2 regions of the Colwellia sp. MB3u-8 genome follow, and region 2 is predicted to be linked to the other one. Evidence: riboswitches for the same ligand, from Rfam matches in the RefSeq annotation. Region 2 holds a riboswitch; the other holds the start of a gene.
What was found. A riboswitch is a leader RNA that binds a small molecule or an ion and turns the genes downstream of it on or off. The one in region 2 is predicted to bind lysine.
Positions count from the first base shown of each region.

Region 1 (5,178 bases), on a different contig from region 2:
CCACCGCCTAAATCTAAGACTTCTAACCTCATACCCAATTGTTCTGCTAGCGATAACAATGGCGTGACCATTTGTGACCAAAGCTCAAACATCCGATCATTGCTGAGCATATTTCCCCATTGGAAAATATGCAAGCCATTAATATTTAACGCCGAAAAGTGACTAACTTTTATAGTTTGCCACTCTTGGCAAGATAAACCAAAAGGCGTCACTTCATTACCTCCTAAAGGATTTTTCTCACCTTCTTGCCACTGTAATTGTACTCTTAATAATACTTGTGGTTGGCAAGCCAATTCCATTGCTGCTTCATTAAGCCATTGCAACTGGTTCAAACTCTCCACGACAAAAGTGCGCACACCTTGGCTTAAAAAGGCTTTCATTTGTCGCTTTGATTTGGCCGGACCGGTATTGAGAATGCGCTCGGCTTGAACATTTTGTGCTAATACTTGCGTTAATTCGCCTTGACTCGCCACATCAAAATTAAAACCTTGCTGCGCTAAGGTGCTTATTACACGGGACAAGGGATTAGCCTTAACAGCAAACCAGAGTTTAATCACCTTTTGTTGCATTAACACCGACAAGTGTTGCTCAAGGTAGTCTAAATCGTAAAGAAAAAAACCGTCTTCATCTTGCTCAGCTTCCACACTGTTTTTAAGTGCTTCACTGTGCTGTGCTAGCGGTGCAAGTACCGCAGGTCTAAGCCAGTTTGGCCTAGTTGTCGAATTCAACATGGCAGTCATTTTTTGATCCTAACGCAGTACAGATTCAAGTTCTAAAGCGGCATTACTTTTTTCATCTCGATATTTAACAATTAATGCGCAAGCCATGTTAAGTCCTTGCTGCTGAGCCCAATCACCCGCAACCGGTCGTGTACCTGGCACCACAACCGCATTTTCAGGAATGTCAGCACCTTTTTCCAATATCACATTATTGACACAGTCATAAACAGCTACCGAGGCCGACAAGGATACGCCTGGGGCTAAAACCGCCCCTTTTTTCACGACAATGCCTTCGACAATGATCACGCCAGCACTTAAAAAGGCGTTATCTTCAATAATCACCGGACTAGCACCAATCGGCTCAAGCACACCACCAATTTGTACCGCGGCAGAAACGTGAACATTTTTGCCTATTTGTGCGCATGAGCCAATCAAAGCATGGCTGTCAATCATAGTCCCGCTATCAACAAAAGCGCCAACATTAATATAGGCCGGTGGCATAATAATTACACCTGGCGCCACATAGGCACCACAACGAACCGATGAACCACCCGGCACCATTCTGACCTTATCAGCAACGGTGAACTCGCGTGCAGGTAAGTTATGCTTATCTACAAAGCCACGATAAACACCATCGAACTCAGTGTTTTCTCCGGCTTTAAATGCCGCTAAAATGGCTTGTTTAACCGCGGTATTGACTTGCCAAGTGCCATCGCTATTTTGTTCTGCTGCACGAACTTTACCGGTTTCTAAGTCTGTTAATGTTTGTTGCCAAGTCATGATTTTATTGCTCGTAAGTTAATTAAATCTAAAGGGTGAGGGGTTTGTGCACTTAAAATGTTATCAGTAGTGTGATGCTGAGCTAGAGGCTTGCTGCTGATACTCGCTAACCATTGCTGAATTTGTTGATGAATGTCGAGTAAACCGTGTTGCGCTGAAAGTTCTGCTTGGCATAAGGGTAGACGAAGTTTTGCAGAGCCAATAGTATTCAGCTCAGCCATTAACACTTTTACCGGTATCGGACTAGACACTTGAAATAATGCCGATATCGCTTTATGCCAAAGCGGAAAAAGTCCTTCATGTTGATGAGCTAAGGCCATAGCAACATATTGCCGAGTGGCTTCTGGCCAAACGTTAGCGCAAACCGACACCAAACCTTTAACATTGGCACTAGCAAGGTATGGCATCATGGCGTCTTCACCACTATACAAGTCAAGGTTAGGGCAATGCTCTCTATAGGCCAGCAGTTTATTAAGATCGCCACTGGCTTCTTTCAGTGCCCAACAGTTTTTATGGTTTTGTAATTGTTGTAAGGCCGAAAAGGAAATTTCAACACTGCTGCGTGAGGGCACATTATAAAGCATACAAGGGACGTTTGCGGCATCGAGTAAACTTTTAAACCAAGCGGTTTGCCCTACGGGCCCTGGTCTGGCATAAATAGGGCTAGTAAGTAAATAAGCCTTTATCGGCAATTTATTACATTTAGCTATCCAGGCCAGTTGCTCGTTAAGATTATAGCCGCCAACAGCAACCATTATCGGCACTTGTAAAGTCATCGCACAAACGTATTGCACTATACTTAAATGTTCTTGCTCGGTTAACGCTAAGCCCTCGCCCGTGCTGCCCAGTAATAGAATGCCATTGTGGGCCGCATTTTGTTGTAACACTAGCTTACGTAAACTAACATAGTCGATGCCGTCATCATCAAATAATGGCGTGATCAGTGCGGTCCAAACCAAAGGTCGGTCTGTTATCAGGTGATTTTCTATCGGTTTTTTTTGATTCATTTCTCTCGAACTCTTGTCGTTCGGAGAACTTTTAGGCGCTTGTACAGACAAAATTTCTAGGATGAAATTTGGCATTTACAAAGGCCAGAAGCTCTCCACCTAGTTAGGTGACAGTTGCAAGGATTCAACCTAGTAGCCATCGAACGTATTCAATGGCTATAAAACTTAATGGTTATATATTAACAACTAAGCCTTAACAACCGGCAATTGCCTTATCAAAAAAACAATTACCTCGGCGTTAAACCCCCTCATTATTGCTCACTAGAGTTTGATCTCTTCACAATAACTACCTGGTTAACGCTCCTCTTCTGGCCCTTTATTGCCGGTGATTAATCTTTTACGATTAATCACACTGGAATAAGGGACAACAATATTAAAACATTTAAATATAAGCACAGTCAATAGACGGCTAGACGCATACCAGCATTTAAATTTAATAGTTTGATTTTACTGATTTTATTTATTTTTCTAATCAGTGAATACGATCTTGTCCCCAATAACTAGAGTGCCCATAACGAAAACAAGCTACGCCCCATAAGTTGAACTGGATCAAAATAGCTTACTCCCTGTAGACTAAAGATGGCGAGATAATTAAATTCGCGTAGACTACGCAGCAAGATGACGCAGTACTATGACATATTCACTACGGCTGTATTAATGCATACTCGCTAAGTGCGCCCTGTCATTATGATAAGTTTTTTTTAAAGTAACACCGGTATTTTTACATAACTCGACCCATAAATATCGCCAAACAATAGCCCCCATAAATAATAGTTAGCTTAATTACAGGTATCTTCATGGCAATAAGTAACATTAACCAATTATTAAACCGCAACATAGAGGCACTAGCCGCAACCAGACCTCTTTTGGTTAATATCGCAGACGACGGTTTTATTAGCCATTACTTAAGTCAGCATAGCGCTGCTCAGATTGATAGTTACCACACTAATTATGCTGAATATAAAACTTGTCAGCAATTGAAAAATACCCGAGTACACGCACATTTTTGCGTCGAGTATAGCGCCAAAACTAAACATGATATGGCGATCATTCATTTTCCAAAAAGTAAGGCCGAATTTAGTTTTACCTTAGCTATGCTCGCTGAGTCAATGACAGATGATGCAGCCATAGTCATTGTTGGGGAAAATAAAGCGGGGGTAAAGTCAGCCGAAAAACTCGGTATTGATTACCTAGAATATTGCCAAAATGTTGACGCTGCAAGACATTGCTTAATGTACATTGGCAAATTAAAACCCTCACTGCCTCGCTTTGATCTACAAAAATTTTATAAATACTACCCAATACAGGTACAAGATAAAGTACTAAAAATTGCCGCTTTGCCAGGCGTATTTAGCCAAAATTCACTAGATATGGGTACAGAAGTTTTATTAGCACACTTACCTGATGTTATTTCAGGTAAAGTGTTAGATTTTGGTTGTGGTGCCGGGGTTATTGCCGCTTATATCGGCACAGCTCACCCAAAAACAACATTAACCTTGGTCGATGTGAGTGCTTTAGCTTTGCACTCAGCGCAAGAAACCCTGTCTTTAAACCAGTTAACCGGCCAATATATTGCCTCAGATAGCTTATCTAATGTTCAAGAACGCTATGATTTTGTCATTTCCAACCCACCATTTCATCAGGGCGTAAAAACGCATTATGGCGCTACCGAACAATTTTTAGCCAAGATAAAGCAAAATTTAGCGAGCAAAGCCTGCATTACCATTGTCGCTAATAGTTTTTTGAAATACTTACCCATTATGGAAAAAGCGCTTGGTAAAACAAAGACTTTAGTGATTAAAAAAGGTTTTTCAGTTTATCAGTGTTATCTTAATGGGAAGAAATAACGAAGAATGTGTGATTGTTCAAAGCCATAAGGTTTTCTACAAGCACTTTATAGCCACCATTAATTGAGTTGAGTACTGTATGCCAACAATCAAACCTATTTGGTCTCTTCGTCGTATCTGCTTGAGCTCCATCATCAGTGCCATCACATTATTATCACTATTGAGTCTCTCAATCATTAGCCAACAAGTTAACAAGAGTTATCATGACAGTGCCGCCAGTGAAATAAAACACTGGGCCAATATTTTGGCTAATAAAAGTCTACCCTATTTAGTTAACTCAGAACGACTAGCGTTAAAGAATAATTTTTCACTACCTGATCACATTCCTAATTTAAATTACTTACACCTTTATAAGTTCAATAGCGATACTGAAAAACTGAGCTTTTTTTATAGTTACAAACGTAATAATCAGCGGACTAGCATTGCGCAAAAATCGCATGAAGTGAAAAATTTATTAACACCAAGATTCAAAGAAAAACACCTTGAATATATGCAAGCCATTAAAGTTAAAGAAAAAATTGTCGGTTATATTTATCTCCAAAGCAGCAGCGAGTACCTAACACATAATGCTGATAAATTATTAATCATCAGCATTATCATTGTTTTTATAGTATTTATTATCGCCATTTTTATTGCGTTTAAGCTTGAACGCTATATCAGCGCGCCATTCTCTTCTTTGATTAACACAGTACAAGTTGCCGCTCGAAAAAAAAACTTTCAACAAGAGTGCGAAACTATGCCGTATCGTGAAGCTGACATTTTAGCCCTTAATATTAATATGCTATTTGCTCGAATAGATAAACACATCACACAATTAGATGCCCA
Region 1 covers NZ_JACGVA010000068.1:254,719-259,896, reverse strand. Annotated here, with positions in the region: gene H4J54_RS13585 (PLP-dependent decarboxylase) at 1-740, opposite strand, end outside; gene H4J54_RS13580 (2,3,4,5-tetrahydropyridine-2,6-dicarboxylate N-succinyltransferase) at 750-1,499, opposite strand; gene dapA (4-hydroxy-tetrahydrodipicolinate synthase) at 1,496-2,506, opposite strand; lysine riboswitch at 2,587-2,822, opposite strand; gene H4J54_RS13570 (methyltransferase) at 3,304-4,353, shown strand; gene H4J54_RS13565 (sensor histidine kinase) at 4,433-5,178, shown strand, end outside.
Region 1: it holds a riboswitch for lysine, as region 2 does, so the genes downstream of both, dapA (4-hydroxy-tetrahydrodipicolinate synthase) here and lysC (lysine-sensitive aspartokinase 3) in region 2, are expected to answer to the same signal.

Region 2 (5,178 bases):
CAAGCGTTAATCGAACAAGCGATTGCTGAAAAAGCCGATGCGTTAGTCGTACACCATGGCTTTTTTTGGAAGAATGAAAGTTATGTCATCCGCGGTATGAAACATAAACGCATTAAGGCTTTACTGGCAAATGACATCAGTTTATTTGCCTATCATTTACCCTTAGATATTCACCCAAGCTTAGGTAATAACGCACAATTAGCGACATTATTTTCAATCAATAATGTCGCGCCATTGGAAGAGGGTAACGCCTTGAGTGTTGCTGTACGTGGAGACTTTACGAGTGAACTTAGCCCACAAGCACTTGAGCAACGCATTAATGAAAAGCTCAACCGAACTTGCTTGCACATAGCTCCGCCATCAAATAAAGCGATTAAAACCGTTGCTTGGTGCAGCGGTGGTGGGCAAGGCTATATTGAGTTAGCGGCTGAACACGGCATAGATGCTTTTATCAGTGGTGAAGTCTCTGAGCAAACCACTCATGTTGCGCGCGAGATGGATATTCATTTTTATTGCGCTGGCCACCATGCCACCGAGCGTTATGGCGCTAAAGCATTAGCTGAACATTTTAATCAGCATTTGCCATTAGAGGCTAAGTTTATTGATATTGATAACCCAGCCTAAGCGGCAGATTATTAATACCAATATAGCGCAAACATATAGCACCAATATAGTACCAAGACCAATACTGCTGTTTATGCAGGATTGTACTTGGTGCTGAACTAGCCTTATGTAACTGTGTTACTACACAAGGCTTGCTGGTCATTAAATCGTGCAGTGTAAATTGCTGCTGTTTTGAGTTGGTTAGCGGTTAGCGTTTAAACCATTGCACAATACGCCCGAGTGTTTCGTACCAAACCGTAGTGGTTTGTTGTAATGTTTTAGCATTAGGTACGTAATAAGACCATGAAGTAAGCCCATTGCTTTTAACCCATGGGCTTGCCGGTGCAGGTATTGCATTGACGCCGTAGCCTTGGAAATAGGCCATGGCTCTGGGTAAATGATTGGCACTAGTGACGAGTACGACATTTTTATTTAACACGCGTGGTGCAATAAGTTGTGCTTCTTCTTCGGTATCTTGAGGGAAATTTTCAGTCAATATTTTATTTTTTGGCACACCTAATAATATCGCTGCTTGCTTAACTTTTTCTGCGTTTGAACTGACATCGCCATCGGCAAAACCTGAGGTGATTATTTGTGCTTCGGGGTGCATGCGGTAGATACGAACAGCCTCAACTAACCTTTCTAATGAACTAGACTTTAACTCACTGGTCGCAGGCAAACCCTGAACGCTGGTGTGAACACCACCCAAAATAATAATATAATCAACCGGCTTATTGCTGCGGGTAAATGCGGGATAATTATCTTCTAATGCCGCCATGATGTTATCGGATAAAGGTGGAAAGGTACTCAAAAATAATAAAGTGGTTGCGGTAAATAGCGCCCAAAAACTCAATTTTGGTTTTAAACGATAAAAAATAATAGCGATAATTAACAGTAAGATAATAATGCTCAGTGGCATAATCATTAAGCTAATTATTTTTTTTAGTAAAAATAGATCCATGTTACTCAGTCCAAAATAGGCTATAAAAATAGGGTAATAAGTTTTCAAGATGCTAAAGCATAACAATTATAAGACCTTGAAGCAGTGGCTAATTGTGACAAACTATTTCATTTGGACGTCTAAAAGTCTGTTGATATTTACTTTTAGATAGGGTCTAATGACTGCGCTGAAAATTAGAATTTTTACTCCACTTTTATAATGCCCTTATCTATCAAGTATGATGATGTTATTAATTAAGTAGTACAGAAATAGAAAAATTTTTCGCACCAGAAGAGGCGCAATTGCTAGGTAGGTAACATGAGGACCCATTCCTTTGACTGTTACTGAGGGGGACAATTGCCGAGAATATTGATATGGGGGCATATCATGTTCGGTCGCTAGGGCTGAATCCTTAGGGCTGTCACCGCTAGAAAAACAGCAGTTTTTTTAGCATAGGGTGGAGAGCTTCTGGCTGAATAGTACCGCCTGAATAACGGGTTTTTAACCTAATTCGCTCTACGCTCAGTCATGCTCTTCCTGTTAGTTATTTGCCTGTTATATTTGCTATGTTTAATGAAGTACCTTTAGTAATGCAGGCGTTTAGGAAGAATTTTTATGTTAATATCCCATCTTACCAGCCTTAATCGCACTAGTGTTGGCACATTGTTATCTAAATATACATCTCGCGATAGACTCGAATGTTCAAGCATTCAATCTCAAACTCATGGAGAATCTGCATGTCTGTAATCATAGATCATACCAATACTGAAAATATTACCGTTGCAAAGTTTGGCGGCACCAGTGTTGCTGATTTTCATGCGATGTTACGCTGCGCGGATATTATTAAAAATAATAGCACTAACCGTTTAGTGGTGGTATCAGCTAGTGCTGGTGTTACTAATCACTTAGTACGTTTAAGCCAAGCAGACGTTTCGATAAGCGAACAACAACAAATTATTACCCATATTGCTGATATTCAATTTGCCATAACCCAACATTTTGATAACCATCAAGCTATTGATCAAGAAATATCAGGCTTATTAAATGCGTTACGTACTTGTGCTGAGCAACAAGCAAAACAATACAGCACAAAAACCAGTGATGAAATCCTGAGTTTTGGTGAACAATTCAGTTCACGAATTTTTGCACAAGTGTTACAACTCGTCGATGTGAATGGTCATTATTTTGATGTTCGCCAAGTCATGAAAACTGATAGTTTATATGGTAAAGCGCAAGTTGATTTAACCGAATTAGCGGTTAATACTAAAGCACTACTTTATCCCTTACTTAATGAGCAAGTTATTGTTACACAAGGTTTTATCGGCTGTGACCCGCAGGGTAATACGACCACCTTAGGTCGCGGTGGCTCTGATTACAGCGCAGCGTTGTTAGCTGAAGCTGTTCAAGCCAGTAATTTAAGCATTTGGACTGACGTGGTCGGTATTTTTACCACCGACCCACGGATAACAGATCAAGCACGTTCGATTAATGAAATTAGTTTTGGTGAAGCGGCCGAAATGGCAACCTTTGGCGCGAAAATTCTACATCCTGCGACACTTATTCCAGCTATGCGGCAAGATATTCCTGTTTTTGTTGGTTCAAGTAAAGAACCTAATGCAGGTGGCACCAAAATACAACGCCAAGTTGACTCTAATCCTACCTATCGTTCCATTGCGCTGCGACGCGAACAAACCTTAGTGACAGTAAAAAGTCCACAAATGCTGCATGCCAGTGGCTTCCTAGCGAAAGTTTTTACCGTATTAGCCAAACATCAATTAAGTGTTGATTTAATTACCACCAGTGAAATTAGTGTCGCGCTAACCTTTGACAATCCTTATGGCTCAACACAAGCCTTGTTAACTCAAGCCGTGGTAGAAGAGTTAGAACAACTTTGTGAAGTCAGTGTTGAGCATGGTTTGAGTTTAATTGCGGTGATCGGTAATAAAATTCATGGCACTAAAGGGGTTGGCAGCAGTATTTTTGATAAGATAAATGATTTTAATATTCGCATGATTTGTCATGGCGCAAGCAATCATAATCTGTGTTTTCTTGTGCCAGAAGCAGATGCTAACCAAGTGGTTGAGCGTTTACATAGTACTTTGTTTATCGACTAAGCTTGATGTCAGTAGACAAAATTATGGTTTAAAGCATAAAACAGTCATGATTAAAAAGACATTATTTATCAAAATAAGCACTAAAAAATAGCGCTTTAAAAGGGACATTTCATTGTCCCTTTTTGCATTTAATTTGACTGGTCTTTATAAATAAGCTTATTCGTATGCTAAAGGGTCGGTCACCTTATTGTCAGCAAAGGCTTCTAGGCGCTCTTGACATGCGCCGCATTTACCGCAGGCTTGTTCTCGGCCATTATAACAAGTCCAAGTGTCATCGTAACGCAAACCCATCTTTAAACCATCAGTTAATATCTCGGATTTACTGTTCGCTAAGTAAGGACTGAAAATTTCAACCGCTTGATAATTCGCAATTTGACAAACCTCATTCATTTTCATGACAAATTCAGGTCGACAATCAGGATAAATAGCATGATCACCCGAATGAGCGCCATAATATACTTGCGCTGCTTCTACTGAGACCGCATAACCCACAGCTAACGACAGTAAAATCATATTACGATTAGGTACAACCGTTGACTTCATACTTTCGGCTTCGTAATGACCTTCAGGAATATCGATATCATCGGTCAAAGACGATCCCGCTAATAACTGATTAATTGATGAAATATCAATAACCTTATGAGCAACCCCCAGTTGCTGACAAACTTTACTGGCACAGGCAATTTCTTTCACGTGTTTTTGGCCATAATCAAAGGTTAAGGCATAGACTTCTTTGCCGTCTTTTAAAGCGCGGTGCAGTACAGTGAATGAATCCATGCCACCAGAAAAAATTACTACGACTTTACTACTCATATTTACAGATCTCTTGGGGTATAATAAACTTGCGCATTCTACTAGAAATTATCTAAGCATTAAAGAAATGACCACACGTTATAAAATAAATGAATTGTTTGAAACTCTACAAGGCGAAGGCTCATTTACTGGCCAACCGTCAATTTTCCTTCGTTTACAGGGTTGTCCTGTCGGTTGTTCTTGGTGTGATACTAAACATACCTGGGACATTCATCCTGAGTTAGAAATCACCAGTAAGCAACTGTTAAGTAAGGTAGAAGAGACTGAACAATGGTCAAATTTATCCTTAGATGATATTGCTGAAATCTTTAATAAGCAGGGCTTTAACGCTAAACATATTGTTATTACCGGTGGCGAACCTTGCATGGAAGATTTAACCGCCTTGTGTTTATATTTTGAAGCACAAGGTTATAGCTGTCAGGTAGAAACCTCAGGCACCTTTGAAATTAGAGTCTCTGAGCAATGCTGGGTTACTGTGTCACCCAAAGTGAATATGCGTGGCGGTTACAAAATTTTAGCCAGCGCGATGCAAAGAGCAAATGAAATTAAACATCCGGTGGCCACTGAGCAACATATTGATGACCTAAAAGCCTTATTAGCCACGCATCAAGTAGAAAAAAAGCAGATTTATTTACAACCTATTAGCCAAAAAAAACGTGCCACCGAGCTTGCTATTGCCGCTTGTATTAAAAATAACTGGCGCTTATC
Region 2 covers NZ_JACGVA010000072.1:132,856-138,033, forward strand. Annotated here, with positions in the region: gene H4J54_RS16500 (Nif3-like dinuclear metal center hexameric protein) at 1-624, shown strand, start outside; gene H4J54_RS16505 (ElyC/SanA/YdcF family protein) at 812-1,564, opposite strand; lysine riboswitch at 1,827-2,019, shown strand; gene lysC (lysine-sensitive aspartokinase 3) at 2,281-3,657, shown strand; gene queC (7-cyano-7-deazaguanine synthase QueC) at 3,814-4,470, opposite strand; gene queE (7-carboxy-7-deazaguanine synthase QueE) at 4,538-5,178, shown strand, end outside.